DNA from 4 places in the Planococcus sp. VCh962 genome. Region 1 is predicted to be linked to each of the others. Evidence: riboswitches for the same ligand, from Rfam matches in the RefSeq annotation. Region 1 holds a riboswitch; each other region holds the start of a gene.
The links. A riboswitch is a leader RNA that binds a small molecule or an ion and turns the genes downstream of it on or off. The one in region 1 is predicted to bind lysine.
Positions count from the first base shown of each region.

Region 2: linked by a shared signal. The riboswitch ahead of dapA (4-hydroxy-tetrahydrodipicolinate synthase) and the one ahead of AC3AQ9_RS16145 (Na+/H+ antiporter NhaC family protein) in region 1 are both predicted to bind lysine.
Region 3: linked by a shared signal. The riboswitch ahead of AC3AQ9_RS11725 (transporter substrate-binding domain-containing protein) and the one ahead of AC3AQ9_RS16145 (Na+/H+ antiporter NhaC family protein) in region 1 are both predicted to bind lysine.
Region 4: linked by a shared signal. The riboswitch ahead of AC3AQ9_RS06570 (aspartate kinase) and the one ahead of AC3AQ9_RS16145 (Na+/H+ antiporter NhaC family protein) in region 1 are both predicted to bind lysine.

Region 1 is NZ_JBYLHS010000007.1:35,524-43,226, forward strand. Features, by position in the region: gene AC3AQ9_RS16125 (YutD family protein) at 53-379, opposite strand; gene lipA (lipoyl synthase) at 395-1,318, opposite strand; gene AC3AQ9_RS16135 (methionine/alanine import family NSS transporter small subunit) at 1,473-1,604, opposite strand; gene AC3AQ9_RS16140 (sodium-dependent transporter) at 1,621-3,141, opposite strand; gene AC3AQ9_RS16145 (Na+/H+ antiporter NhaC family protein) at 3,334-4,911, opposite strand; lysine riboswitch at 5,028-5,210, opposite strand; gene AC3AQ9_RS16150 (bifunctional metallophosphatase/5'-nucleotidase) at 5,281-6,624, opposite strand; gene AC3AQ9_RS16155 (sulfite exporter TauE/SafE family protein) at 6,638-7,465, opposite strand; gene AC3AQ9_RS16160 (DUF72 domain-containing protein) at 7,465-7,703, opposite strand, start outside.
Region 2 is NZ_JBYLHS010000002.1:634,012-641,714, forward strand. Features, by position in the region: gene AC3AQ9_RS10470 (NupC/NupG family nucleoside CNT transporter) at 1-504, opposite strand, end outside; gene AC3AQ9_RS10475 (MDR family MFS transporter) at 679-2,088, opposite strand; gene AC3AQ9_RS10480 (hypothetical protein) at 2,277-2,525, opposite strand; gene AC3AQ9_RS10485 (TraB/GumN family protein) at 2,705-3,871, opposite strand; gene ypfJ (KPN_02809 family neutral zinc metallopeptidase) at 4,008-4,856, opposite strand; gene AC3AQ9_RS10495 (class I SAM-dependent methyltransferase) at 4,924-5,526, opposite strand; lysine riboswitch at 5,633-5,811, shown strand; gene dapA (4-hydroxy-tetrahydrodipicolinate synthase) at 5,944-6,825, shown strand; gene AC3AQ9_RS10505 (STAS domain-containing protein) at 6,882-7,703, opposite strand, start outside.
Region 3 is NZ_JBYLHS010000003.1:95,626-103,328, forward strand. Features, by position in the region: gene AC3AQ9_RS11700 (PspA/IM30 family protein) at 1-445, opposite strand, end outside; gene AC3AQ9_RS11705 (DUF4178 domain-containing protein) at 464-973, opposite strand; gene pgeF (peptidoglycan editing factor PgeF) at 1,218-1,985, opposite strand; gene AC3AQ9_RS11715 (class I SAM-dependent methyltransferase) at 2,364-2,927, shown strand; gene mnmH (tRNA 2-selenouridine(34) synthase MnmH) at 3,118-4,203, shown strand; lysine riboswitch at 4,318-4,501, shown strand; gene AC3AQ9_RS11725 (transporter substrate-binding domain-containing protein) at 4,638-5,480, shown strand; gene AC3AQ9_RS11730 (amino acid ABC transporter permease) at 5,544-6,311, shown strand; gene AC3AQ9_RS11735 (amino acid ABC transporter ATP-binding protein) at 6,347-7,081, shown strand; gene AC3AQ9_RS11740 (DMT family transporter) at 7,106-7,703, opposite strand, start outside.
Region 4 is NZ_JBYLHS010000001.1:1,294,752-1,302,454, forward strand. Features, by position in the region: gene AC3AQ9_RS06565 (YslB family protein) at 15-416, shown strand; gene AC3AQ9_RS06570 (aspartate kinase) at 660-1,874, opposite strand; lysine riboswitch at 2,008-2,183, opposite strand; gene uvrC (excinuclease ABC subunit UvrC) at 2,221-4,017, opposite strand; gene trxA (thioredoxin) at 4,068-4,382, opposite strand; gene AC3AQ9_RS06585 (electron transfer flavoprotein subunit alpha/FixB family protein) at 4,533-5,498, opposite strand; gene AC3AQ9_RS06590 (electron transfer flavoprotein subunit beta/FixA family protein) at 5,773-6,546, opposite strand; gene AC3AQ9_RS06595 (enoyl-CoA hydratase) at 6,567-7,340, opposite strand; gene fadR (fatty acid metabolism transcriptional regulator FadR) at 7,357-7,703, opposite strand, start outside.

The sequences.
Region 1 (7,703 bases):
TATTTTTCTCTTCTTTATCATATCATATGGACATGGAAAAACCCTCGCCAGATTATGAATCTGTTTCGAGGGTTTCCATTTGCTGTTCTTCGACCGGCGCTTGAGCCTTGCCTATTTTTTTAATGACAAAATAAGCGCAGCCAAAATTGCAATATTCATATAAATAATCCTGCAAGGTGCTGATTTTGGTGTCATAAGTCGCTTTGTGGTTGGAATCTTCAAAAAAACCTTTCAAGCGCAGCTGGCCATATCCCCAGTCGCCTAATATATAATCGTATTTCGCCAGGATTTCACTGTAGCGGTTTGTCAACGCTTCCAGCTGAAATCCGTCTCGATAATCGATTATGATATCATATTCCCATTGATCTAATGTAATCATTTTCGTCACCACCCATTAGCTGTTTGAAACAGCTGCTTGTATATCTCCAAGACGTTGGCGCTCTTTTGCTGCTGCATTGACCTGTTCATCGGCGTGGTAGCTGCTCCGTACCAGCGGTCCTGCCTGGCAGTGCGAGAACCCTTTATCCATCGCAATTTCCCACAATTCCTTAAACTCTTTCGGTGAATAGTATTTCTGCACCGGCAAATGCTTTTTAGAAGGCTGCAAATACTGTCCAATGGTCATAATGTCAACATTGTTCGCGCGCAAATCGTCCATCACTTCGATGATTTCCTCTTTTGTTTCACCCAATCCAAGCATCAATGATGACTTTGTCGGAATTTCCGGACGAATTTCTTTAGCACGCTTCAATAATTCAAGAGAACGATCATAAGTGGCACGGGCTCTAACTCTTGGAGTCAGCCGGCGCACCGTTTCAATATTATGGTTCAAAATATCAGGTTCTGCAAGCATTAAGCGTTCCAGGTTTTCATACACACCGCCCATATCAGAAGGCAGAACTTCCACTGTTGTAAATGGATTCAAGCGTTTAATGGCACGCACAGTTTCAGCGAACACTTCCGATCCGCCGTCTTTCAAATCATCCCGGGCCACTGCTGTAATTACCGTATGCTTCAAGTTCATCAATTGCACAGACTTTGCTACACGTTCCGGCTCTTGCAAGTCCAGTTCATTCGGCAATCCTGTCTTAACTGCGCAGAAACGGCAGGCACGGGTGCATATCGCCCCTAAGATCATAAACGTCGCTGTTCTTCGGGTGCCCCAGCATTCATGGATATTCGGGCATCTGGCTTCTTCACAAACGGTATTCAGATTATTTTCCCGCATCATTTTCTTCAAATCTGTGTAGTTTTCATTCGTGTTGAGCTTAATCTTTAACCAATCGGGCTTTCTTAGATGTTCCTGTTTACCTGACACGCGCATCGTCCCCATTCTATTTGGCTTTATGTATGATTATTGTTCCCTTCCAAATGTACCATAAAGAATCAATGCTCACAACATAGCAAAATCTTCCATATCTTACTTAAAGTAAAAAACCCGGAAGCGTTTATGCTTCCGGATTTCTGTGTTTTTATGCGTTTTCATTTGCTCTGCTTGCTTTGAGTGCTCTGCTTGTGCTGACGGCATGCATGATACTTGCAGCTAAACCGCCCCAAATAATGATCATACCGATAATCATGACTACAATTGCACTAGTTGACATACTTTGTGCCCCCTTATTATTTGTCTTCTTCAAATTGTGCATGATCTTTATGCCATTTGCCAATTGAGAAGAGAATTCCGAGTACGATAGCCGCCAGTGCTACCGTTGTGCCGCCAAACATGATGAATGTATCTGAATAGCCCTCGTAGTTCCCCGTCTCGGTATCAAACTCTTTAAGAAGGTTCGTTTTCAGCAAGCCGAACATCATATAGCCCAAAACGATTGGGGTTACGATGCCCAAGCAGAATTTCCACCAAGCACCGAGACGAATATCCGAGATAGCGTTTGCATGCCCTTTAAGCAAATCAGCTTTGCGGAACACCCAAACAATCAAGATCACTTCCACTAAGCCGATAGCCGCCACACCGAATTGGTTGATAAAGTAATCGGCAACATCGAGGAAGAACAATCCGCCTTGTGTAGCGAATAGAATCGAAATAATAGCTGCTAATCCACCACCAAATGCAACCGCTTTATTTCGCGAAATTCCAAACTTCTCAGAAAATCCTGCTACATACGTCTCCGTAATCGAAATCAATGAAGTTAATCCGGCAAGCGTCAGTGAAAGGAAGAACAATGCTCCAAACAGCCCGTTAAAGCCTGGGAATTCATTGATGATTTGCGGGAACACAACAAATGCCAGCCCTACACCCGCTGCAGCAACATCCGCAACTGCAACTCCCTGCTGGTTTGCCATAAAACCTAATGCAGCAAACACACCGATACCAGCTAGTAATTCAAAAGCTGAGTTCGCAAATCCGGTAATGAATGCATTATTCGTGATATCTGATTTCTTCGGCAAATAACTTGCATAAGTGATCATAATCGCGAAAGCAATTGAAAGACTAAAGAAAATATGCCCATAAGCCGCTACCCAGACGGTCGGATCCAATATGGCATCGAAATTAGGCTTAAAGAATGCATCAAGTCCAAGAGATGCTCCGTCAAGAGTGACAGCCCGTATTACTACAATAAGGAAAATGACCACTAAGGTCGGAATGAAAATCCGGTTCGCAAGCTCAATTCCTTTTTTAACTCCAGCAAATAGAATGCCAAGTGTTATCACCCAGACAATTGCCAGTGGAATAAGTACTCCCCATACAATTCCGCCGGTCTGGCCAGGTGTAACAGTTAATTGAAGAAAGTTATTAAATAAGAAACCTTCTGTATCTTCTCCCCATGCCTGGTTGAATGAGAAAATTGTGTAACGCATAGCCCAGGCGATAATAACCGCGTAATAGGTGGAAATGACAAATGAGACAAAGATTGCCCACCATCCCATCCATTCCAGTTTTTTTCCGCTCATTCTAAAGAATGATAGTGGAGCCGATCCACGGTATTTGTGGCCGATGGTGAATTCCATGATTAAAATAGGTATCCCTGCCGTCAGCAGAGCGAATAAGTACGGTATAAAGAATGCTCCTCCACCATTTTCATAGGCCACATACGGAAAACGCCAAATATTTCCCAGACCTACAGCCGATCCCACAGCCGCCATAATAAAACCGGCGCGCGTACCCCATTGCGAACGTTCCATTTTCCTTCCTCCTTGTTTTCTTCCATTCTCTTTCCAGAAAAATAGGAAGTTTGTATATTTTCAGATTATTTACTAATCTAAAAATAGTATAACGAGGGGGCAGTTCAAAGTAAAGATAATTTCTTAAAGTTTTTATAAAAAACTATTTCTACAATAATAAAAAAGCAGAGAACTAGTTCTCTGCTTTTTTTATCATAGCATTTTAGCGCGTTTTTCTAGTATGGTGGTTCTTCGAGACCATACAGTGAATAATATCAAGAGAATAACGATTACTGTACCTAAGGAGAAAATCAGCGATCCAGTAAAGCCTATGATGATATACCCGATAGAAGCAATGAAAGCCGCTGTCAAAGCATAAGGAAGCTGTGTCAGTACATGATCCATATGATTGCTCCCTGCCCCTGTTGAAGAGAGGATGGTTGTATCTGAAATCGGTGAACAATGGTCACCAAATACCGCACCGGCCAGAACCGCAGACAATGCCGGCAATAAGAGTTCAGGTGCAGCTTGGGCCATGATATTCCCAGCAATCGGTAAAAGAATGCCAAATGAACCCCATGAAGTGCCTGTTGAGAACGCCATAATCCCTGCCAGCACAAACAATAGAACCGGCAGAATTTCTATTGGAACATTGTTCTCAGTAACAATTTCAGAAAGGAAAATCCCTGTTTCGAGCGCTCCAATCAGATAACTTAATGACCATGCAAAAATCAGGATGAAGACGGCTCCTGCCATGGATTTAACTCCGGCAACAATCCCTTTTCCAATCCAAGTCGCACTCGCTGTTTCATTACGTTTCATTTGAAGTACATAAAGAATAATTGAAGTAAGGGCTCCTAGTAGCCCACCTATCATCAGTGAGGCTGGTACATCTGTGTTTTCAAAAATCAGCCAAATATCAGCGACCTGGCCGGCATTTTGGTATCCTGTCCAAACCATCGCACCGATTGTTCCAGCAACTAATAATAGAATCGGCAAAAGCAGATCACGGACACGTCCATGTGAATGTGACGGAAATTCTTCTTTCATTTCACCAGGTATCACTTTGTTTGGATTAAACAATTGACCGTCAACGATTGCCAGGGTCTCATGTTTTTTCATGGCTCCAAAGTCCACATCCCGTATCGCCACAAAAAAGACGATAGCCAAAGTGGCAATGGCGTAGAAGTTCATCGGCGCCATCCAGACAAAGGCTTCCAAAGCTGAGGACTGGACATAGGTCTGTTCAGCCAAAATAGTTGCTATGATACCGATAATCGCTGCTCCCCAGCTGGATACCGGTGAAATTACACAAACTGGAGCAGCAGTCGAATCGATGAAATATGCAAGTTTCGCGCGTGAAATTTTGTAGCGATCGGTAATCGGTTTAGCCACTTGTCCAACAGCCAAAGCGTTAAAATAATCATCGATAAAAATGACCATTCCGAGAATCACCGTAAGGACTTTTGCGCCTCTTCTCGATTTGATACGCTTGGATGCCCATTCAGCGAAAGCAAGGCTCCCTCCTGATAAGCTGACAAATGCAGTAATAATGCCCAATAAGAATAGGAACAAAATAATGAAAACATTATAGGCATTAAAGCCTTCGTCCCAAAAAGTGATGGCAAATGAGTTAAACAATTCCCGCAGAGCTTCCAGTGGGGCGAACGAAGTCAAGATGAGCGCTCCTGCAACGATTCCTGCCCCAAGTGACAGCAGTACACGGCGGGTCAGCAACACCATGACAATCGCAATGATTGGCGGTAAAATCGAAAAAATTGTATTTTCCATGGAAAAGATCCCTCCTGTTTTTATTAGGATGGAAGAGAAAGAAAGAAAAAAAGCTGACCGCGTCCAAATGGATACAGTCAGCTTTCTACAATTCGTCTGTGCTTCAAAACATCAAACAACCCTGTAGCTCTTCGTCTATGATTCAACACAAACGACAGTGGCATTCTTATTCAGAATACCCCCAGCTCTTTTTTCAGTGACAGCAAAAAAAGAACTTCGGCAAAACTTCCTTTTGGATGTGTTCAACGTTGTCACACTCGCACATCGGACTTATAAGTTTTGCAGCCTCTACCCATCAATTTTTAATTCTTAGTAAGCATAGCCCAATCTTATTACAAAATCAAATGTATGTTAACTTTGAATTTTCTTTCATTTCAAGGCTTTGCTGCGAAAATATTGGCTAAAGACATCCCGCAGAAATTCAGGCATAAAGTACTTTTTCGGAGCTCGTTTCAAGGAAGGGAAAAAGTAGCCGAAAGTGAACATATCCAAAGTAACCAGCTGGAAAACTTCTTCATGCCCTGCAATCTTTCCGCCAACAAGCAATTGGTGGTTTTTCATTTCCAAATTGATGCGGATGATATTGCCGAAGACCGCACCGCGAAATCCCATGCCTTTCAATTCGATATTGGGCCATTCCGCATTTAGCGACTGCTGGTAGATTTCTTTCAGTTCAGCGCCTGTCAGACTGATGAGACAAGGATTAATTGGATGAGGAAGCATTTTATGAAAATCATATCGGGTCGTTTCCCCTACAGGCATATCTTCCATAAATAATCCGGCATTGAATAAGGCACAATCAGCTCCTGAGAATTCGAGCAATGCTTCTCCGAACAATTTAGCCAGCTGGGAATCTTTGAACCATTCCGCTTTCAGTTCATCTTCATTAAAAAAGACCAACTCATTCAATTGCTCTTTCCCTTGCTCAATCAACGCATCATTAAAGTCTTCGTCCGATCCGCGAAGTGAGGCCGTTTCAATTAACTCAGCTTTTTTCTCTTGTATGGCCGGTTCAATTGTTACATGGCCGATATACATGCCGAATTTGCCGGCAGCACCGAGCAATGTGTCGCCAATCAGTTTTCCTTCGTGGAAAATATGGTGGGTATGGGCTCCCAGAATCACATCGATTTCCGGGCATAATTCCGCCAAATACTCGTCTTCTTTCACACCTAGATGAGAAAGGCAGACGATAAGGTCCGCTTCATCTTTAATGGCTTCAACGGCCTCTATAATGGCATCTTTGGCATCGGTGATTACCCATCCGAGCCGTTTGTAGAAAGGTGTAAACTCAGCCGTTGCACCGACCAGCCCAATTGTCAATCCAGCCTTGGTTTTCAGCAGCCGGTAAGGTTTTGCCCAGTCCGGTCGTTGGCCATCCGGTTCGTATAGATTGGCCACAATCACATCGAAATCCGCCTGCACATACAATTCTTCCAATTCTTCTTTTGACAGGGTTATACCTTCATTATTGCCTATGGTGACGGCATCGTACTCAGCATCGTTCAATAATTCTACGTTGCCTTTTCCGGAAGTCCCTTCAGTGTATGGATGAGACCGGTCCACATGGTCTCCGATATCAAGGATTAAACAAACATCCCCTTCTTCCTCATGCCACTGTTTTCGTTCACTCAATAAATTTTTGATGCGAGGCCAATTGGAAAAATGGCTGTGCAAATCGTTTGTATGATAAATATGAATGGTTTCACCCATAACTTACACCTCTTTAAGAACTGAATAATCCTTCGTAAATCGATCGCAGCCCCAATAATAATAAAGCAATCCGCAAAATAGCCACGAGCGTTTCTGATTTAAGTTTTTTGTTTAACGCCGCTCCTACCTTTGCACCTACATAAGCTCCCGGTACAACGGCCAAAGTGTATATCCATGGAATATTGCCTAAAGACATATGGGTTATAGAGTTTACAATCGACGACAAAAAGACCATAAACATAGATGTTCCGACAGCAACATGAGGCGGAAACAAAAACAATAAAATCATAGCAGGCACCATAATCGATCCTCCGCCAATTCCAAACAATCCAGAAGCAAATCCTACTGCAAAAGTTAGCAGCAGAGCCGCCCACACTGGATATCCATAAATATATTCTTGGTTCATGGAATCTTTAAACCTGATTTTCCTGCCATTATTAACAAACCAATGCACTTTTTTTAACTTATTGCGCACCAAAAGCAAGATAGAAAGAAAGACCAGTAAGATGCCAAAATATAAGTTAAAGGAAGGCAAATCCAATCCTTTATTTACAAATGCTCCAATAATGGTTCCAGGAACGCTCCCTGCAAAAAAGATGAAGGCGCTCCTATAATCGACCGTTTTTACTTTCATATATGAGAGCGTCGAAGACAATCCGGTAAAAATCATCATAACTACAGAAAGCCCGACAATTTTCTGCGGGGTCAATTCCGGGAAAAAAGTAAAAGCTGTCCCAAGAAAAAGCATAGACGGCACTAAAATCACTCCTCCGCCTAAGCCGATCAAGGCACCGACGATTCCTGACATTAAGCCAACAATCGCGATTAATATAAATTCCATTAAAATTCTCCTTCAAATAAGTCCAATTGCTTTTCGCTTAGCCCTTTAAATTGCAAATCATTCATTTGCTGAAATTCTTTTGCATCTCCTGCGGCATGGCCTCCGGAGTTATTATTGAAAATCACATAAACATGATCTGTCGTTTTTTCCAACTCTGCTACCGCTTGGCTGATTTCTTGAAGTTCCTGTTGGTTGTAGTCGTATAAATAGCGGACTTCCCGCCATTTTTTAGCATTGC
Region 2 (7,703 bases), on a different contig from region 1:
AAACAACTCGGATCTAGTCATTCCCGCGATAAACGGACGGATGACAAGCGGCGCTTCCGTCTGGCCAACGAAAATATTCGCTGCAGCTGAAATCGACTCTGCTTTACTGGTTCCAAGAAGCTTTGACAACAAGCCTCCTAATATTTTGATGACAACTTGCATGATGCCCAAATAGTAAAGGACCGAAATCAAAGACGAGAAGAAAATGATAATCGTCAATACCTGAAACGCGAATACAAAACCGAATCCTCCGACATCAGCAGCTGGGCCAAATACGAAAGAGATCCCTTCACCAGCATAGTCAATGACGTTCTGTACGAGACCTGAGAACCATAAAAGACCGGCTCTTCCCGCTTCCCATTCAAGAACGATAAATGCAAATGTAACTTGGATAGCTAAACCGCCGAGAATAGTCCTTGGCTTGATGGACTTTTTGCCATTTGATAATAGAAAGGCGATTCCCAAAACAACGAATACACCAAAGATGCCCCACAATAAATTCACAACTTCACCTCATTAGTTTTTTCAGCTTGAAACGCTTACATTTCAGCCCGGCAGTTAATTTATTTTTTTACTGTCGTCAGACATCTTACCAAATCTATAAAAAGAAGTAAATGGCTATCGTGTGACAAATTATTATCTAAAATATTGTTATAATGCAATGAAAATTCTAACAGATTAAAGATGGGAATCTTCTTGGACCTTTTCCTTAGACGGTTCTGCTTTCTTAAGAAAAAAAGCCATTATCACACCAATAGCGCTTAAAACTCCCACTACTGCAAAAGAAATATTGACGCCCCGCACAAGTCCCTCGGCACCGTATTGTTGCGGATCGAGTGCTGTTCCCGTCATGATGGTGACCAGCAATGCTGTGCCAATCGATCCGGTTACTTGGCGCATCGTATTGCTCATGGCTGTACCATGCGGAATGAGACGTTCCGGCAATTGATTGAGCCCCGCCGTTATGACGGGCATCATGACCAATGAGACCCCTAGCATCCGGATGGCATGCATGACGGTTAAATAAGTAAAAGAAGTAGTGGTCGTCAACACGGCGAACTGGAAAGTTGAAATGGTAACAATCACCAATCCCACGACAGCCAGCCATTTTCCGCCAACAGCATCGAATATTTTTCCAGAGACCGGGTTCATAGCACCCATGACAATTGCTCCCGGAAGCAGCATCAAGCCCGATTCAAAAGCTGTAAAGCCATGCATGTTCTGCATATAAATTGGCAAGATGGTCGCACTGCCGATCATGGAAACAAAGACAATAATGCTCAATATCGTCGAAAGGGTAAAAATGCCATAGGAAAACACTCTGAATTCAAGCAGCGGCTTCTCCAATTGGAATTGGCGCTGGATAAAGAAAAACAGCGAAATAACTCCGACGCCAATCGACAAAATGACCGGCCAGCTTCCCCAACCGGCATTGCCGGCACTTGAAAAGCCATAAAGGATGCCGCCAAAGCCGAATGTCGAGAGAATAATGGACGGGATGTCGAGCGTCGGGAAAGTCTGCTTTGTCACATTTCGCAACAGGAAATACCCAAGAACAAAGTCAATAACTGCTATCGGGATGACAATATAAAAAAGAGCGCGCCATGGGTATTGCTCCACAATCCAGCCCGATAAAGTCGGACCGAGCGCAGGCGCAAAGGAAATCACTAACCCAAACAAACCCATCGCCTGCCCGCGCTTTTCAACCGGGTAAATAATAAAGAGGATGGTTTGTGTCAACGGCATCATGATGCCGGCACCGGATGCCTGGATAATGCGGCCAACCATCAGAAGCGGAAAACCTGGAGCAAATGCACATATAATCGTACCTGCAGCAAACAAGCCGATGGCGGCCAAAAACAAGCGGCGTGTTGAAAATTTGCCGATCAAAAATGCCGTAATGGGGATCATTACCCCGTTCACTAACATGAAAACCGTTGTCAGCCACTGGGCGACGTTCGCATTAATATCCAAATCCCGCATGATATGTGGCAAAGCAGTGGCAAGCAAGGTTTGATTTAATATCGCCACAAAAACACCAGCCATTAAAACAGCCAGGAATGGCCCTTTTCGGAATTCCTTATCCATTACCGATTGCTGTGCATTCCTCACCGCCCCTCACCTCCGCAGAAAGAATGTAAAAACTCATCCAACCAGCCGACAGTCTTTGCCACTTTAAAATGCCCGGCTTTTCAGTAGCACCAACTATAGTAAACGTTTTGTCTGCAAGTCTTATAAGCCGCAAAAAGACGGACCGGATTTCTCCGGTCCATTTTCTACAAAGGCTGATGCGTTGTTTTGTGCTTCATGTAATACGCCGCTGCAAAGATCAAAATCGGCACTAAAATACTGAGCCGGAACCAGATGCCGTCGTCCCCCATAAAGATCAGGATTGTCGGCAGCAGGATGGCAATTCCGCTCCACATTAACGCTTTCCATGAACTTTTCCATAATCCGAAGATAAACAAGACGACCGAGGCAATGACCAGAGCCCAGAGCAGAATCCCCATTAAAAAGAGACTCATCCGTTGTTCCTCCCCAACCTTATTTTTTCCAGCTCCTGCACTCAAAGGGCTGAAAAACTTTCCCGCTGAGTGAAGTTTCTCTAATTATTTACTTTTCTATACCCTTTCCACTCCTTATTCAACGCCCTTCAAAAAGAAAAAAACCGAACGGCTGAGAGCCGTTCGGTTTAGCGGTTTTCTTATAAATTTTTTAAAAACAAGCGGATAACATCCGCGCTGCCAATAATATTGCCGGCCGCGGTCCCAAGATTCGTCAACACGACGACCAACAGGACCCGGGTGACTTTATTGTCCCAGAAGCCTTTGACGGTAAATACGTCTTTTGACAAAGTCTCAAAGTCACCGACATTCGGGCGCCGGATATAAGCCTGCATAAGACCCGAGAACCAGCCCGCCGCAAGAAGCGGATGCAAAGCGCCAACCGGCCCTCCAACAAATGCTGTCAAAATGGCTAGCGGATGGCCGAATGCCAGCGCCGCACCGATTGCCCCCAGTGAAGCAGTCCATAAAATCCAGCTGATGGTGCCGTCAATGCCGGCTTGCGGATTGTTATAGAACGTAATCGCCAATAAAGCAATCAATAGAATCGGCAATGCCCAGCCAAGAATTTTCGGCCATTTCGATTTCGGCGGCACTTCAGCCAATGCTTTTAAGTCATGCTCGTTATGGATTTCTTTTGTAATGCCCGGCACATGGGCGGCTCCCAGAACAGCCACCACTTTATTGCCAGGTGCGTCTTTGATTTTCTGTGCCAAATACTGATCGCGTTCATCGATCAGCGGCTTTTTCAATTTCGGGAATGACTGGGTGAAATCATTGAGCACTGCATTCAGTGTATCCTGCGATTTCATCTTTTCAAGATCTTCTTCAGAAATTGTTTCTTTGCTGAAAATGCTGAAGATGACAGAGGTTAATAACTGGGCTTTTCCCATAAAACCGATATTGCTCCAAATCCGTGAAAACGTCACTTGGATATTGCGGTCCGCCAGTACCAGTTCAGCACCGGTTTCCTTGGCAGATTCAATCCCCTGAATCATTTCCTGCCCCGGCTTGATGCCGAACTGATCAGCGATGCGGTTCTGGAAAGATGAAATCGCCAGGTTCATCAGCAGGAGACTTGATTTCTTTTCTTTGATGACTTTGAAAATATCGGTTTCCTTCCACTTGCTGTTATCGGTAACCGACTGGTACCGCTGCGCATCAAGTTCAATGCACACTGAGTCCGGCCGTTCCGCTTCAATGACTTGTTTGACCTGTTCTGCACTTTGGCGGGAAACGTGCGCCGTGCCGATCAAAATCAATTCGCGTCCGTCGAGTTGTATGCGTGTAATATTATCTTCATGCATAAATTTTCTTCCTTCATTGAACTTAATTTCTTTCCGTATTTACACGAAAAGACTGTCTATTTCAATAATGAATCACAATGCCGAAAATATCAATGCAACACTCTTCGTTTCACGGTTTTTTTTCAGCGAAAAAGTGTCAAAGATTTTTTGCATTGAACGTATCGCCGCCTTGGATAGTTCCCGTATCGAAGCCTTTATAGAACCAGCGCTTGCGCTGTTCAGATGTGCCGTGCGTAAAACTTTCCGGCACTGCATAACCGCGTGCCCGTTTCTGGATGGTGTCATCCCCGACCGCACTTGCCGCCGTCAAGGCTTCTTCCAGATCCCCTTCTTCCAAAAGGTCCATGCCTTGAGCATGATGCGCCCAGACGCCTGCATAGTAATCAGCCTGTAATTCCAGCCTTACCTGCAGCTTATTATAGTCTTCTTCGCTTAATTGGCTGCGGAGCGGCTGCACCTGCTCCATGACGCCAAGCAAGTTCTGCACATGGTGCCCGACTTCATGCGCAATGACATATGCCATTGCAAAGTCGCCCGGTGCCTGGAATTGCTGCTGCAGTTCATTGTAAAAACTTAAGTCAATGTACAGTTTCTGGTCGCCTGGACAATAAAACGGCCCGACTGCCGCTCCCGCTGTACCGCAGGCAGACTCGACGCTGCCATTAAAAAGCACGAGCGTCGGCTCAACATATTCCAAGCCCTGCTCGGCAAAAACTTCCGACCATACGGCTTCGGTATCCGCCAGCACAACCGAGACAAAATCAGCGAGTTCCTGCTCCTGCTCGGTTTCGACATAAGGTTCGCTTGACTGCGTGCCTGCGCCGGTACCGAGTTCGTTCAAAAGGACTCCCGGATCCCCGCCAAGAAATGCCACCAGCAGGACGATGAGCAATCCCCCGATTCCGCCTCCCGCTACCATCTTGCCGCCTGACGAACCGCGCCGGTCCTCGACGTTTCTGCTGCCCTGCCTGCCTTTCCATTTCATAAAAATCGCTCCTCACGAATTGCACTTTTTAAGCCTATACCCCAATCCACTGGATCTCTAATCCAACTTATTGGAGGCGGTAGATTAAAAAGCGTTCCCGAAAATTGCGGCCTGCTCCCGGCAACGGGATCTCTTCAAACAGTTCAAAAAGAGTCTGGTGCTCCAAATAATCAATATAATCTTCCGATGGGAAAAATAGGATCACATCTACCGGACGCTGTACCTGCTCTACAGATTTCAAAATATTGTTGACGGCTGCCATAAAGATCTGAACCGAAAAAGGATTAAAAAAATAGAACCGGTTGTCTTTCGCATCCACTTTATAATCTTGCGCAAGGCAGCAGCAAAACTCAATTTTTCCTTTCGCTTTTTTCCGCTTTTTCCCGTAAGCCGTCCGGTTATCGAGTGCTTCCCTATAAAAGGTTTCGTCCATCTCGACTCCCACGGTTTCCACTCCGAATAAAGAGTGTACGTAAAAGTTCAGCCGCCCTTTGCCGCAGCCGTAGTCGACCAGCCGGTCTTCCTTGGACAGCCTGTAATGGCTAAAAAGGATTTCCAGCAAGGCATAAGGCGTCGGCTCATAACGGTTATGGTGAAGAGATTCATGGAAGCCTTGCTGGTTTTCGGAAGTCCGGATATTCAACATTTCATCGTATTGGCGTTCATTCATTGTCATCTGCTCCTTACGGTAAAATAATAATTACGGCTCTTGCAATCGGCCAAAGAGTTTGGTAAGGTGAAGCTAATTCAATATTTTCTTGCTTCAGATTTTATGGAGTGAGGATAGAGGTGCAAAAACCATCAGTATATAAATCGAGGAGTATGAGCTCCGATGACGTTTATGGAAAGGGGGATTTGCCGAAGCGGTTAGACACTCATAGTCGACTCCGCTGGGTCTGCATCTAATAAATGCAGGACTGTCATATAGGTGACTATATGGAGGGCTATCTGACGCAAAGAAACGGTGGATAAACATTGTTTCTACGGCAGCAACGAGACCCTCGTTGCTGCTTTTTTGTTTCTCTTTAATATGCGACTGGTCCATCACCTCTGATTTTTGACAAAAAACCAAGAAAAGGGTGGTATTATGAATTTCGGCCAAATTATCACAGCAATGGTTACTCCGTTTGATGCAAATGGAGAAATCGACTTTCCCGCAACTAAAAACTTAGTGGAGCATTTGATCGCAAACGGTTCAGACGGAGTAGTGGTTGCCGGCACGACCGGAGAATCACCGACTTTATCATCAGAAGAAAAAGTGAAACTTTTTAAATTTGTCGTGGAAACCGCGAAGGGCCGCATTCCTGTCATCGCTGGAACGGGATCGAACAATACACGCGCATCCATCGCCTTGACTAAGCAGGCAGAAGATATCGGAGTAGATGGCATTATGCTCGTTACGCCGTATTACAACAAACCTTCACAAGAAGGCATGTTCCAGCATTTTGAAGCGATTGCATCCTCTACCGGCCTGCCAATCATGCTTTACAATATTCCAGGGCGCAGCGTCGTCAATTTGACCGTCGATACAGTCGTCCGCCTATCGGCAATTGACAATATCGTGTCCATCAAAGAAGCGAGCGGCAATCTGGATGCTGCCGCTGAAATTATTGAACGCACACCCGATTCCTTCACGCTTTATAGTGGAGATGACAGCTTAACTTTGCCGATTCTCGCAATCGGCGGAAATGGCATTGTTTCTGTCGCAGCCCACATCATCGGCAATGAGATGCGGGATATGATTTCGAACTTCCGCAACGGCAACAATGCAGCGGCAGCAGCGGCACACCGCAAATTGCTGCCAGTCATGAATGCATTGTTCGCTGCCCCGAATCCGGTGCCGGTGAAAACAGCTTTGAACCTCTCAGGCGTCCAAGTTGGCGGTGTCCGTCTGCCGATGATTCCTTTGAACGAACAAGAAACTCTAACCTTGCGTAAGGTTCTATCTGGCCGCACTGTAAATTCTTGACCCATTAAGACAAAACCGCTGAAGCTATGGCCTCAGCGGTTTTTTATATGCTTTGATTATACTTCTGTCAATCTCTTGAAGGCCTGCTTCAAACTTCCGCCAAGTGCCAGCTGGCTGACATCGATGCCCAGCTGAATCATGGTCTGTGCAATTTCCGGCCGGATGCCGGTCAACACCGCCTGTACGCCGACAAGCTTCAGTGATTCGGTCAACTTAATGATTTGTTCCGCCACCATCGAGTCGACTTTTATTACGCCTGATAAATCGATAATGAGAGTAGAAACCTTCAAACGGCCAGCCGCAAGCAGCGATTGCTCCAGAATATGCTGGGCCCGGTCCACTTCAATGGCACCTACAATCGGCAGGATTGCAATTTGGTCATTCACCGGCACAACCGGCGATGACAACTCGAGAAATTCTTTTCGTGCATCGGCTAAATTCTTTTGATAAGAATTGATATAAGCTGAACTGTACGAATGTGCTGCATGGTCCAGCAAAGAATGGAAAAATTCCATTGTTCCAAAAAGGGTCTCTAGCGGCATTTTCTCGTGCACGGCTTCGGTCTTGATCACTTTTCCGATATGTCTTCGGTAAAGCGATGTTTCCGCCAATGCATCTGCAAGTGACATGCCTTCCTTTAGAAAATAGTTCCCGGTCGCATCTCCCCACTGTGAAATTTCATTGAAAACTGTTTCAGGATCCAGGAAATTTTGAATGGATTTCCCCAAAAGTCCAATAAAACCCATTCGAAAGTGAAGAACCGATTCCAGGATATCTTTATATTGTTCCAGCTCTTCCTGGCTGGCATCTTTTATAGCTTCTTGTTGTATTAACTCTGCAATCAGGTGTTTATCTTCAACCACGCGTGCACCGAGTAA
Region 3 (7,703 bases), on a different contig from region 1:
TTTTCGCTGATTCTGCACGGGCTTTCAACGAATCTTTCTTAATTTGCATTTCTTCATACTCGCGTTTCATTTCTGCCAGTTTTTCGCGCAGCACAGTCGAGTCGCTCGCTGCCCGTTCGTAGGCTTCTTTCATGGAATTGGCTTGGATCACATGATTCTGCTTGTCTTCAAGCGCGCGGCGCGCTAAGTCTTCGTTGCCGGCTTCAACCGCTTCAACCGCCTGTTGCTGGCGTTTTTCGACCATGCTGCTGGCGTCGTCGTATTTCTTTTTCAAAATCTTTTCATTGGCCAACTGTTTCGCAACTGCTGTTTCAGCTTCCCGGATATCGAGTGCCATGTCCCGCATAAATTGATCCAGCATTTTTACCGGATCTTCCGCCTTATCAAGTGCTGCATTCAGTTCGGATTCTACATAGGTCTGTACGCGTTTAAAAAATTGAAACATATTCTCTCCTCCAATTGGTTAGCTTCCCGCTAAAATGGTGATTTCGTATTCTTCAATTTCATATCCTTTGCTGACTTCCACTTCGCCGCCCCATACTTCAACGGATAAAAAGATCTCCCCTGACTCATCCACGTATTCGTAATAATCCATCTCTGCGCCGTTGATATTTTGGCTGCGGCCTTCTGACGTTACATAGGCTCTGCCTTGCTCTTCTAGAAAATAAGTTTTGCCGTCATGCGTAACCTGCTTTGTTCCAGGCTCAAGTCCCGGAATCCGGAACTTTTCATAAATGCCGACTTCAAGTTCATCATCCATTTCTACGCTGAGCCAAATGCTCTTGCCGGCAGATACCAGCTGATAGGCATCCCAGGTGTAGCCGCTGTCGTTATAGTGGATTTTGCCGGCCACTTCGTAATCGACAAGGTCATAAGTGACAAAATCCTTGACCCGCAAGTTGCGCAGCGTCCGTTTTTCCACTTCCGGCGACTTTTTTTCAGTACCATAAAATAAACGGCTTAAAAACCCCATCTTCTCACCTCTTTTAAAAATACGAGCTTTGTACAAAGAAGTTTCATTTTTTTGAATATAACAGATTCTTACAGCAAATTAAAGCGGGAGCGGACAGCTGGGGCAATCAATGAAACTGAAACTAATTTCGTTTTTGTTTACCCCATATGGAAGTGCGCTAAGCCCGGTTGAACCTTACTTGGAATAAAAAAAGCTACAGCCAAATCCGGTTGTACGGAAAGGGGCTGTAGCTTTTAAAACTTCTTTATCCGAGCTGCTTTTTCATGATGAAACTCAAATGCCGGCCGCTGTTTTTATTTTGACGATAGGAAAAGCCGTCCGGACTCTCAAATGTGCAAGTGCGGTCGATTCTGATCTGCTCCGGCGGAATGCCGGCCAGTTCACATTGCTTTCTCACAGTAAGCTGATTATCGATATGGTATTTTCTGGTTGCTTCGTTGTAATACATCAAGTCATCCGCATAGCCAAGGTTCTTGAATTTCAAATAGACGTCTTCATCCACTTCGAATTTCTCCTGGCTGAGAGCCGCTCCGAGCTGGACATGGAAATCTGCCGGGCTGCATTGTTCCGCTTGTTTTAAATGCTCGAACAGTTTCAGCGTGATTTCTTTGATGGTGCCTTGCCAGCCAGAATGGACAGCGCCAACCAAGCCGTTCTTTTCATTATAGAATAGCACCGGCACGCAGTCGGCGGAAAAGCTGCTTAAGAGCAGATTTGGCTCATATGTGTACAAGGCATCGGTATCTGCGATGGCCGTATCCTGGTGAACGGCACCGCGCCCTTTGTCGGCAGCCGTTACACGATGGAAATTCGCGCTATGCGTTTGGTTGGCACAGACGAAATCTTCCAGCTTCTGTCCCAAGGAAGTGGCCAGCTTTTTGCGGTTTTCTATAATTTGCTCCGGGTTATTGCAAACGTGAAGAGCCATATTGTTCATTTCAAATTGGGCTGCATCTTTCATGGTCATCCCGGCAATAAATTTTTCATTGTCTATGTACATTGTTGTTTTCATGTCATCACCTTCCTTTAATATATAATACCGCTTTAGGGTTGTATAGGAATGTATTGGAAAGAAGGCATGAAAAATAGCCGGCAAACTCTAATGGGAAACTGTTCCATCAAGCGGGTAGAACCCTAAGGGATAGATTGACCTATGTTTTCCGGAAGTATATGATAAAAATAACCTTCCAGATAGCATCTTAGAATAAAGAAAAACTGGATTCAAGCAGCGGGCTTCCCACAGAGTGTTGGTTCATATACTCAGAGCTTGGCTTGCTGTTAAAGTGGGATAAAGTTAAAACATGTTATTGAAGGTTTCTTATTTTTTTACTGTGTTCTGTGTGAATAGTTTGCTTACAGCTAAACCAATCAAGGACAGGGGGCCAGAAAAATGAGTACAAAAGAATACGTGAAGAACTTTATCAAGGACCGGAACATCGCCTCCATTACGCCAACTTCAAAAATGGGTGTACGGGAAGTGTGTGAAAAGATGGATTTGAGCAAAAAAGTGGTGATTGTCGAATACGGGCCTGCTACAGGTGTATTTACAAATTACCTGCTCGAGCGCATAACCCCGGATTCCATGATCATTGCGATTGAACTCAATGATAATTTTGTTGAATACTTAAAAGAAAACACCCGGGACCCGCGCTTGAAAGTTCATCACGACAGTGCGGAAAATGTACATGAGATCGTCAACCAGCACGGGATTGAAAAAGTGGATTATGTGATTTCGGGCATCCCGTTCTCGTTGATGGACGAAGAAACCAGGGAAAACATCGTGAAAAGAACAAGCCATGTATTAAGGCAGGGAGGGAAGTTTCTGCCTTACCAAACCTTTTTCCAAAAAGATGAACATTTGATGGTTTACCTGCAGGACTATTTTTCCAATGCCCAAGGTAAATTCTTCCTGCGCAACCTTCCTCCTATGCGGGTATATGAAGCAACTAAATAATCCAATCATATTAAAAGGCAAGCCTGCTCCATCAGGCTTGCTTTTTTCTTTTCCTCAAAAAGAGCGGAAGCTAATTTGATCAAGCCATGAAAGCTTATATATGGATTCAATGGGTGTATACTTGTAAATAAAACTTGAGGAATTTGAGACATACTATAGAGCCGCTTCAAGGCTTTTTGGGGGAGAAAGAATGTTTAGTAATATTAGGGTAGAAGAGCTGATTCCGGTCATCGAAAACGAAGAAATGGTGCTCATTGATGTCCGGTCGCCATCTGAATATAAAAACTTCACTATACCGGGAAGCATCAATATTCCTTTTTTTGATGATGCAGAACGGGCGGAAATCGGAACGCTTTACAAACAAGTCAGTGTAGAAGCCGCAAAAGAACGCGGGCTGGAAATCATTTCAGCAAAATTGCCGGAATTTGTGCGGGCATTCAAAGAAGTTGAAGGGGATAAGGTGGTATTTTGCTGGCGCGGAGGCATGCGCAGCAAAACGACAGCGACTCTGTTGAGCTTGATGAATGTCCATGTCCATCGCCTTGAAGAAGGTATCCGTGCTTACCGGAAATGGGTAGTCGCCGAGCTGGAGCAAAAGGAAACCCCTTCTCAAGCATTTGTCTTGAATGGCTTAACCGGAGCAGGAAAAACAAGAATATTAAAAGCGCTGCAGGGCGAAGGTTATCCCGTCATTGATTTTGAAGGGATGGCCAATCATAAAGGGTCTATTTTTGGCCAGATTGGGATGGAGCCGCATAACCAGAAAGTCTTTGATTCGCTTCTTGTTCATCAGCTGAGAAAACTGTGGAACTTTTCTTATGTGTTGTTTGAAGCGGAAAGCCACCGCATCGGAAAAGTAGTGATTCCACCATTTTTAAGCGATTTGAAAAACCGGAGCACCCATTTGTTCATTGATATGCCAATGGAAGAACGAGTGAAAGAAATTTTGGAAGATTATCGTCCTTCGGAATACAAGATAGAATGCATGGAAGCATTTCAGCGGATTAAATCGCGGATTCATATGCCCATCGCCAAGCAAATTGAATCAGATTTGGAAACAGGCGATTTTGCTTCGGCCATTCAGCTGCTGCTGGAGCATTATTACGATTCACGATACAAGCATACAGGACTCCAATACCCGGATTCTCAGAAAAAGTTCTTGGTGGTCCGCAATATTGAAGAAGCCATTCAAGCCGTAAAAGAAAGTATCCCACGCCCTTTCCAAATGAGGGAAACAGCAAGTACGAGCGAGCAGATGAATAGATTCAATCGATAAAATAAGCGCACTGAACTTTTTGCATGAATCCATCCATAAAAATAGGATTGACAGATAAAATTTATCAATGTAGACTATGAAAAACATGAATTGAATATGACCTCACACTTTTTGCAGTGAGGTAGAGGCGCGACGTTTAACGGTCCTTAGAGGAGTTCGAGAAAATGATGATTCTAAGGAGAAGGAAAGGTCGCCGAAGTGTGCAATAGCTCTCACTATTGCATGCTGGGTCTGCAGTTAATAGCTGCAGGACTGTCGCAATGGATTTCCCGATTTATTGCGAAGTGCTATCTCATCCAGGGACGAAGAAGAGGATTTAGGGCAACTATGTATAGTGCGATCTGAGTCTACCTCAGGTCTTTTTGTGCAGAGTTGCCCTTTTGTATATTCAATTGCCATCAAGGTGCCAAAAAACAAAAGGGGAGAGTTTAGTTATGAAGAAAAAACTGACGTTATTTTCAACCATGTTTCTGTCAACGATGTTGCTATTGTCAGGATGCGGATCAAACGAAGGGGCAGGCAGCGGCGGGTCATCAGAAGAATCTGAGACATTCAAAGTGGGAATGGAAGCAGCTTATGCGCCGTTTAACTGGACACAGGGAGATGACTCCAACGGTGCAGTGAAAATTTCAGGAAATGCTGAATATGCAGGCGGTTATGATGTGGAGATTGCCAAAAGAATTGCTGAAGATATGGGCAAGGAATTGGAAATTGTAAAAACGGAATGGGATGGCCTGGTGCCAGCCCTGACTTCTGGCAAAATTGATGCAATCGTTGCCGGTATGTCTCCAACAGAAGAGCGCAAAGCAACTATTGACTTTACAGACCATTACTATACGTCTGAGTTGGTTATGGTAGTTAAAAAAGGCGGCGAATACGAAGGGGCAACTTCACTTTCAGATTTCAAAGGAGCTAGAATAACTGCACAGCTAAACACATTCCATTATTCGGTTATTGACCAAATCGAAGGCGTTTCGAAAGAGACTGCGATGGAGAGTTTCCCTGCTATGCGGGTAGCGCTTGAATCCGGCGTTATCGATGGCTATGTGTCGGAACGGCCGGAAGCGGTAAGTGCTTCTGCTGCAAATGAGAATTTTGCCATGGTGGAATTTGAAGATGGCTTTGAAACCTCTCCAGAGGATACAGCAATTGCAGTCGGACTTGAAAAAGGCAGTGAATTAGCTGAACAAATCAATGAAACATTGGCTGGCATTTCTGAAGAAGAGCGCCAGGAAATCATGGATGTTGCAATCCAAAATCAACCAGCTGCCCAATAATGATCAGGTGGTGCCGGCTGCATGTGCATGCAGCCGGTTTTACTTATTTTTAGGAGGAAAATTATGAGCGTTGACTGGATTATCACTATACTTACCAATAACTGGCCGATGTTCCTGCGCGGAGCAGTGATGACATTATGGATTTCAGTAGTCGGAACCTTGATCGGGGCCGCAATCGGATTGATTATCGGCATTATCCACACCTTTCCGATGCCGGAGCGGGGCATAAAGAAAATTATCTTAAAAATAATCAATGGACTCCTTTCAGCCTATATCGAATTTTTCCGGGGAACACCGATGATTGTACAGGCGATGGTCATTTTCTATGGATCTGCACTGGCTTTTGGCATTGACATGGATGTCTTTACCGCAGCTGTATTCATCGTCTCGATCAATACCGGGGCCTATATGGCGGAAATCGTCCGGGGCGGCATCATTTCCGTCGATAAAGGGCAATTCGAAGCGGCACAGGCCATCGGGATGAACCATTTCCAGACCATGATCAACGTCGTTTTGCCACAGGTAATCCGCAATATTTTGCCGGCAACCGGCAACCAGTTCGTCATTAATATCAAAGATACAGCGGTGTTGAGCGTTATCGGGGTAACAGAATTGTTCTTCCAGACAAGAACCGTATCCGGAAATAATTTCCGTTATTTCGAATCATTCTTTATCGCCTGCGTTCTTTACTTCATCATGACTTACAGCATCACGCTCCTATTGCGCAGACTTGAAAGAAAAATGGAAGGCCCGAGCAACTACAGCATGATTGGCGGACTGCCGATGCAAGTAGTGAACCCGGAAGACACTTCACATAAAATCAAAGAATAGACAGGTAAATAAGCAAACATGGAAGAGGAGAGCTTATGGAAAAAGTAATTGAAATTCAGCATTTAAGTAAATCCTTCGGTACGCATGAAGTGCTAAAAGACATCGATTTTTCCGTGCACAAAGGAGAGGTGGTCTGTGTCATCGGTTCATCCGGATCCGGAAAATCGACGCTTCTGCGCTGCATCAATCTGCTTGAAAAGCCAAGCGGCGGGAAAATCATCTATAATGGAGAAAATATTTTAGACGATCGCCATGACATTCATGCTTACCGCACAAAACTTGGGATGGTGTTTCAGCAATTCAATTTGTTCAACAATCATAATGTCCTGAACAATTGTACGGTTGGGCAAGTAAAAGTGATGAAACGGCGGAAAGACGAAGCGGAAAAAGTGGCATTGAAATATTTGAATGTTGTCGGCATGGACCAGTACATCAATGCCAAAGCCCAACAGCTCTCGGGCGGACAAAAACAGCGCGTGGCGATTGCACGGGCATTGTCAATGGAACCCGACGTCATGCTGTTTGACGAACCGACGTCTGCTCTTGATCCGGAAATGGTCGGAGAAGTGCTGAAAGTAATGAAAGACTTGGCCAAAAGCGGTCTGACAATGCTGATCGTGACACATGAAATGGAGTTTGCAAAAGAAGTGGCCGACCGGGTCGTGTTTATGGATAAAGGCGTCATTGTCGAAGAAGGACCGCCTGAACAAATCTTCAACCAGCCGCAAAAAGAACGGACACGGGAGTTCTTGAAACGTACATTACGATGAAAACAAACCCTCTGATTAGCCGGGCTATGCCTGTTTTGTCAGAGGGTTTGCTATGTCTGAAGTCTTTTTGATAGAAAAAGTTTTTGTTTTAAAATAGCTGAAGAAATAGCAGCCCATGATTACTAAGGCACTTCCGAGCAATTGGCTCCTCGTCATTTGTTCGTCCAGAATGAGGAATGCTAAAACGGCCGTAAAAATTGGGTTGAAATTTAGAAACAGCCCGGAAGTGGTAGCGCCAAGTTTTTGGACACCTATGTTCCAAAGGACAAAACATACTACTGTGGAAATCACACCGGTGTATAAGATGGAATAGATAAAAGAGACGTTGATGTTAGTTACGGAAAAATCGGCCATACTAAAGGGCAATAAGGCAGCCACACCGAATACTCCGGAATACAACGTAGCCATCATGGGAGAAGTGGACGCCATCGCCCATTTGCTGCAGATTGAATAGATGCCCCAGATTGCTACAGCAGCGAGCATATACAGATCGCCTTTATTGAATTGCATGGAAAACAGCAAGCCGGCATTTCCTTTAGTCAGCACCAAAATGACACCGAACAGCGAAAGGCCCATAGCGGCTGTCTGCAGCGGACGAATTTTTTCCTTTAAGAGAATGGCT
Region 4 (7,703 bases), on a different contig from region 1:
AAAGTAGGATTAGCATGACTTTGAAAGAACCCGAGATCCATCAGAACTTTGGCTATGAAATTATACGTGATCATGTATTGCCAGAAATTTTAGGAAAGCACGAAGAAGATATTCTTTATTGGGCGGGAAAATCACTGGCTCGGAAATTTCCGCTTTATTCGCTGGAAGAAGTGCCGGATTTTTTCCAACAGGCTAATTTCGGCTCGTTAACACTCGAAAAAGCGAGCAAGAGTGAGTTAGTGTACGTATTGTCTCCTTCTAAATTCGAACAGCGCTGCTTTAAATTAGAAGCTGGATTTCTGGCACAGCAAAAACAAATAATCGACGGTTTTTTAACTGAAGCTTATGAAGAAGTTCAATTAAAAAGAAATGTAATCCGTATAACGCTGAAAACTGATCTCCGTGAAAAAGCATAACCGCTGAAAACCCACTTCATTTTTATGAAGTGGGTTTTCCTATTCTTATTGTTCAATAATAATTTCATTTTCCCATTATAAACATCTGATTAATTGTCATTTATCTGACATACATCGTGGATAGAATATTTTTATGGTCGGCATCCGATGGTTATTGTGGCTTTTTATACACATGGTGCGTGATGGATTTTTAATTGTACTTGAAAATTTTGTGGATTAGCACACTCGAATACGTTTGCATTTTTATTCCGATAAGCCGAACGCATCGTGCAAAGCGTTCGCTGATTTTTCCATAGCCGCTTCCGGCACTACAACCGAAATTTTTATTTCTGAAGTGCTGACCATTTTCACTGGGATCTCGTGCAAGCGGAGAATATCGAACATTTGTGCAGCAACTCCGGGATTTGAAACCATGCCGGATCCGACAATCGAAACTTTAGATAAGCCCACTTCGTAGTTGGCGCTGGAGAAACGGATATCTTGCTGAAATTCATTTAGCACCCGTTTCGTTTCCTCCAAGCTGTCTTGTTTAATGGAAAACGACACAGACGGCGGAAATTCATCCGTGATGCTTTGTACAATGATATCAACATCGATATGGTTTTCTGCCAGTTTTGTAAAAATGCTTGCCAATGAACCATTGAATGGTTTTTCATAGGAAACGGTCACCCGTGCAATTCTCGGTTCAAATGCTACGCCTCTGACAATAAGATTTTTCTCCACAGTGATCACCTCTTGTATGATTGTGCCCGGTTCATCCGAATAGCTTGCTCTGACCGACAACGGGACTTTATTGTTTTTCGCAAATTCGACCGCACGGGGATGCAGGACACCTGCACCAAGGTTGGCAAGTTCGAGCATCTCATCATATGAAATTTGCTCGAGTTTGCGTGCACCCGTCACAGATCGTGGATCTGATGTATAAACACCATCAACGTCGGTATAAATCTCGCATTTATCGGCCCCTAGTGCTGCTGCCAATGCGACTGCAGTCGTGTCGGAGCCGCCACGGCCCAATGTCGTGATGTTGCCAATCCGGTCAACTCCCTGAAATCCGGCAACCACACAGAAGTAGCCGTTATTCAGCACACCTTCCAAGCGCTCTGTATGGATGGTTTCGATGCGGGCATTGCGCGGAACGGATTCTGTTTCAATGCCTGCTTGCCATCCAGTGAACGACAATGCTTCATGCCCCAGTGATTTGAATGCCATAGCAAGCAAAGAAATCGTTACTTGCTCACCTGTTGCCAACAGCATATCCATTTCTCTTTTCGGCGGTTCAGCAGAAATTTCCCCTGCCAGTTGGAGCAGCGCATCTGTCGTTTTGCCCATGGCTGAGACAACAATAACTACACGATAACCTTTTTCTTTTTCAAGGATGGCCCGTTTGGCCACTGCAATAATTTTTTCCGGTGTTGCAACAGATGTTCCGCCAAATTTCATTACGATCGTCTTCATTTCATCCACTCCCACATTTTTAAGATGTGGCTCTCAACATGCCGGGCACCGGGTGCCTGGCAATAAAAAAAGGCAGCTCGCCGAAATTACGGCAAGCTACCTCTTTTATCATGTACGAATACGAAAAACGTCCATGTGAGATAGCCCTCCAGAGATTAACTCTGACAGCCCGGCACTTCTTAAATGCCGGACCAGCATACGGGTTTGCAAAAATCCCGCACACTTCGGCGACCGCCCCTTTCTCTACCCTTCACAGATTCTGCAAATCTCTGAGTAGATACTATTGACGTTCGCGCCTCTATCATCACTTTTCCAAGTGATTTAATTATGTTTTTACGATAGCATGTTATTGCTCGCTTGGCAATGCCTGCTGAGCAAAATGCTGCTGAATGGATTTGGCCAGGTTCTCAGGCATGCCCGCCTGGCGCAGTTCTTCGATTGTCGCTTCTTTTATCTTTTTGACAGAACCAAAATGCTTTAACAATTGTTGCTTACGCTTTGGTCCTACGCCTTCTAAGTCATCGAGTGCTGATTGAATGGAATTCTTCCCGCGCAATTGCCGGTGGAACGTAATAACAAAGCGGTGTACTTCGTCCTGGATGCGCTGCAGCAGGTAAAACGCTTCGCTCGTCCGTTTTAACGGCACTACTTCAACGGGATCGCCATAAAGAAGCTGCGATGTTTGGTGCTTGGCATCTTTTGCAAGGCCGGCAATCGGTATCGATAAACCAAGTTCGTCTTCCAAGATTTCTCGAGCCGACTCCATCTGCCCTTTCCCTCCGTCAATGACGATCAAGTCCGGAAGCGGAAGGCCATCTTTTAGTACACGCGAGTAGCGGCGCCGAATCACTTCACGCATCGCAGCGTAATCATCCGGTTTCGAGGCATTGCGGGTTTTATATTTGCGGTAATCTTTTTTCGACGGTTTGCCATCGATAAACGTGATCATTGCTGAAACGGCATCTGCCCCTTGGATATGGGAGTTATCAAATGCTTCAATCCGGAGCGGTGTCTCAATATTCATAGCCTCTCCCAATTCAATGCAGGCGCCTACTGTCCGTTCTTCCTGGCGCTCAAGCAGTTGGAATTTCTCTTTTATGGCAATTTCCGCGTTTTTTTTCGCCAATTCCACCAAATCCTTTTTCTTGCCGCGCTGAGGCACCAGCACACGGAGATCGAGCCATTCCCGGATCAAATCCGCGTCTGCCCCTTCCGGCACAAGAATTTCATTGGGTTTCATATGATGCGACTGCTCGTAAAATTGGCCGAGATAGGTCATAAATTCTTCTTGCGGATCGCGATATAACGGAAACAGCGAGACATCGCGCTCTATCAGCTTGCCTTGGCGCACGAAAAACACCTGTACGCACATCCAGCCTTTGTCGATGGCATAGGCAAAAACATCGCGGTTGGTAAAATCGTTCATCGCCATTTTCTGTTTTTCCATAACCGTTTCGATATGGACAATCTGGTCCCGATATTCTTTAGCTCGCTCAAATTCCAGGTTCTCAGCAGCTTCCGACATTTTTTCAACCAATTGCTCTTTGACTTCGCGGAATCCGCCGTTCAAAAATTTTGTGATGCCGTCAATCATATCTTGGTAGGTTTCCTGTTCCACCGGTTTGATGCACGGCGCCAAACACTGCCCCATATGGTAATAAAGACAGGCACGGTCCGGCATTGTATGGCATTTTCGCAATGGATACAAGCGGTCGAGCAGTTTTTTTGTTTCACTGGCGGCATAGGCATTCGGATAAGGGCCGAAATACTTGCCTTTGTCCCGCTTCACTTGCCGTGTGATGATGAGCTTCGGATGGCGCTCACCTGTGATTTTCAAATAAGGATAGGTTTTGTCGTCCTTCAGCATGATATTGTATTTCGGATCATGCTTTTTGATCAAGTTCAGTTCCAGAATCAATGCTTCTTTTTCCGAACTGGTCACAATATATTCAAAATCCTCGATTTCTCCTACCAGCCGCTGTGTTTTGGCGTCATGGCTTCCCGTGAAATACGATCGCACGCGGTTTTTCAGCACTTTCGCCTTGCCGACATAGATAATCGTATTTTGGCGGTCTTTCATCAAATAACAGCCAGGCTGGTCTGGAAGTATCGCTAATTTATGTTGGATTAATTCGTTTGCCATAGTCTCACCCTATTAAAAAACCGGGCACCATTGCTGGACCCGGTTTAGAATTATGCGTGTTGGTTAACCAATTCTGCTAAAGCTTCTTTTGGTCTGAAACCAACCACTTTGTCAACTGTTTCTCCGTCTTTCATCAACAAAAGAGTCGGAATTGACATGATGCCATATTTGCCGGCTGTTTCTTGGTTTTCGTCAACATCCACTTTAACGATTTTCACTTTATCGTTCATTTCTGCATCCAACTCTTCTAAAACTGGAGCAATCATTTTACAAGGTCCGCACCAAGTAGCCCAAAAATCTACCAATACTAAACCTTCTGAGATTTCTTGTGAAAAGTTCTGATCTGTACCGTGTACAATTGCCATGAATAATTCCTCCTTAGTAGTATAACCAAACTCTGAATTGATTATAGCATGCACTATTTTCACTAGCTATTTATTTGCCTAAGCTTACTTTACCCTAAATATAGGAAATCAAACGAAAAGCGGCCCAAGTGTTAATGGCCGCTTTTTTGATTACATTACTTTTTTGAATTCTTCTGTCAGCATCGGGATGACTTCGAACAAATCACCTACAATGCCGTAGTCTGCCACTTTAAAGATATTCGCTTCAGGATCTTTGTTGATCGCTACGATTACTTTTGAGTTGGACATCCCTGCTAAATGCTGGATAGCCCCAGAAATACCAGCGGCGATGTAAAGGTCCGGTGTCACGACTTTCCCTGTCTGACCTATTTGAAGTGAGTAATCGCAATAATCAGCGTCACATGCTCCACGTGAAGCGCCGACTGCGCCGCCTAGAAGATTCGCCAATTCCTGCAATGGTGCAAAGCCATCCGAGCTCTTTACTCCGCGTCCGCCTGCCACGATCACTTTTGCTTCAGAAAGGTCGACGCCTTCAGCAGATTTGCGCACTACGTTTTTGATGATCGTGCGCAAGTTTGTGATGTCTACTGAAAGCGCGCTTACTTCTCCAGAACGCTCTTCTCTTGGAAGTGGCGCAATGTTGTTCGGGCGAACAGTGAAGAAGAGAATGCCTTCTTTGTTTTTCACTTTTTCAAACGCTTTACCTGAGAAAATCGGGCGAACAAATACTGCGTCATCGCCTTCTCCTTCGATATCTGTAACATCGGAAATCAAACCGGCTTGCAGTTTAGAAGCGATTTTCGGAGAAAGATCTTTTCCGACTGCTGTATGGCCGAATACCAAAGCTTCCGGATTTTCCTGTTCGATAACTGCCATGAACGCCTGGCCGTATCCATCAGATGTATAATGCTTCAAATGCGGGTGCTCCACCGTAATGACACGGTCCGCTCCGTAATTGATCAATTCCTGTCCAAAGTCATTAACAGAATCACCAAGCAATACTGCAACCACTTCTCCTCCGCCAGAAACTTTTTTCGCAGCGGCAATTGCTTCAAATGAAACATTTCGCAAAGCGCCTTCACGCGTCTCTGCCAATACTAATACTTTTTTCGCCATAATCCGTTTACCCCCTAAGTAGATGTGAAAAATCAATGGAACGAATATATACAGTTGATGCTTCAGTGACCTGTTAAATTAACACGGCCGCTTCCGCTTTTCTTGTCTAGCTGCAATGACCAGGTCCTCGGGTCATAAGCCGTTCCGGCTGTGTGGCAAAGAGCGCCACTTCGCCGATCCGTCTTATGCCAGTCGGACCTTAACGGCCATTTCCGCTTTTCTCATTGTCCAGCTGCTGCACCCAGCCCTTCGAGTCGCTTCCGCTTTTCGATTATTATATGACTTTCGCTTCGTTGCGCAGCAGACCAACCAATTCAGATACTTGTGTCGATAGATCGCCTTCCAGGACGCGTCCTGCAGCTTTTTTCGGCGGCAAGTAGACTTCGATTGTTTCTGTCTTCGCTTCTACGTCATCTTCTTCGATATCCAAGTCATCCAGTTCCACTTCTTCAAGCGGCTTCTTTTTCGCTTTCATGATGCCAGGAAGCGATGGATAACGCGGCTCGTTCAAGCCTTGCTGGGCTGTCACAAGCAATGGCAATGAAGTTTCAAGTTCTTCCGCATCCCCTTCGATGTCTCGGACAATCGTTACAGTAGAACCGTCAATTTTCAAGTCTGTGATCGTCGTCACGTAGTTGATGCCTAAAAGATCCGCAACACGTGGGCCGACTTGTCCAGAACCGCCATCGATCGCGACATTTCCTGCCAAAATCAAATCCGGGTTTTTGTCTTTTAAATATTCAGCCAGTATGTACGCAGATGTAAACTGGTCCAATTCTTCCACATCGTCTTCAGTATTGATCAAAACCGCTTTATCAGCGCCCATGGCCAAAGCTGTGCGCAGCTGCTTTTCAGCTTCTTCTCCGCCTATTGTAATGACCGTTACTTCTCCGCCGTGTTCATCACGGACAGTGATCGCTTCTTCAATCGCGTATTCATCGTATGGATTGATGATGAATTCCGCACCGTCCTCCTGGATTTTGCCACCTGAAACGACGATTTTTTCTTCTGTGTCAAACGTGCGTTTTACCAATACATAAATGTTCATGAACGTAAACCTCCCAAGTATTATTTCCCTTTAAATTGTGCTTCGCGTTTTTCCAGGAATGCCTGGATGCCTTCTTTTGCGTCTTCAGAAACGAAAACCGTTCCGAATGATTCGGCTTCTGCGTCAACTCCTTCATAGAAAGAAGCATGTTTCGCATATTGCAGCATTTGGATGGCCGCTTTCACCGACACCGGACTTTTTTTCGCAATCTTCTTCGCAATTGAAAGCGTTTCCGAAAATAAATCTTCTTCTGCATAAGCCCGGTTAGCTAATCCCAGCTGTGCTGCTTCTTTTCCTGAAATCGGTTCGCTCGTCAATAGCATTTCAGCCGCTTTTGCCACCCCTACAAATCTTGGCAAACGCTGAGTTCCCGCAAATCCAGGAATAAGCCCCAGCTGAAGTTCCGGCAATCCCAGTTTAGCATTTTCAGAGACAAACCGCATATGGCAGCCCATCGCCAGCTCCAGCCCTCCACCGAGCGCCGCTCCGTGAATCGCTGCAATGACTGGTTTGTGGAATGTTTCTACGCGTTCAAAAACTTTTTGCCCACTAGCTGATAATTGCGAAAATTCTTGACCTGAAGAGACTTCAGTGAATTCCTTGATGTCTGCTCCAGCGGAAAAGAACCGGCCTTCTCCATGCAACAAAACAACCCGGACTTCGTCGTCATTTTCCACTTCATCTAGCAGTTGGTCCACTTCGAGAATGAGTGAACGCGATAAAGCATTTGCCGGTGGACGATTGATGGTAGCAATCGCCACACCGTCTTCTTTCTTCCAACTGATAAATTCCATCCGATGAGCCCCTTTCTTATGCGCGCATCCCTTTCATCAACAAGCGATGAACTTTCGGCGCCAAGTCGACTAAATCATATTTATGATCATTCATTACCCAAGTGGTAATCGTCTCATCCATTGTACCAAAAACCATTTGTCTGGCTAGTCTGATATCCATCTCTTTATCAAATTCTCCGTCTTCCATGCCTTTGACCAAGATTTTATCCAACAACAATAAATACTCTCTCAACACGCCATTTATTTTCAGGCGGATGTCATGGTTCGACTGCCGAAGCTCCAACTGGGTCACGATGGCAAGATGCAAATCGCTGGCTAACAGACCAAAATGGCTTTCGATCATCAATCGCAGTTTCTCTGAAG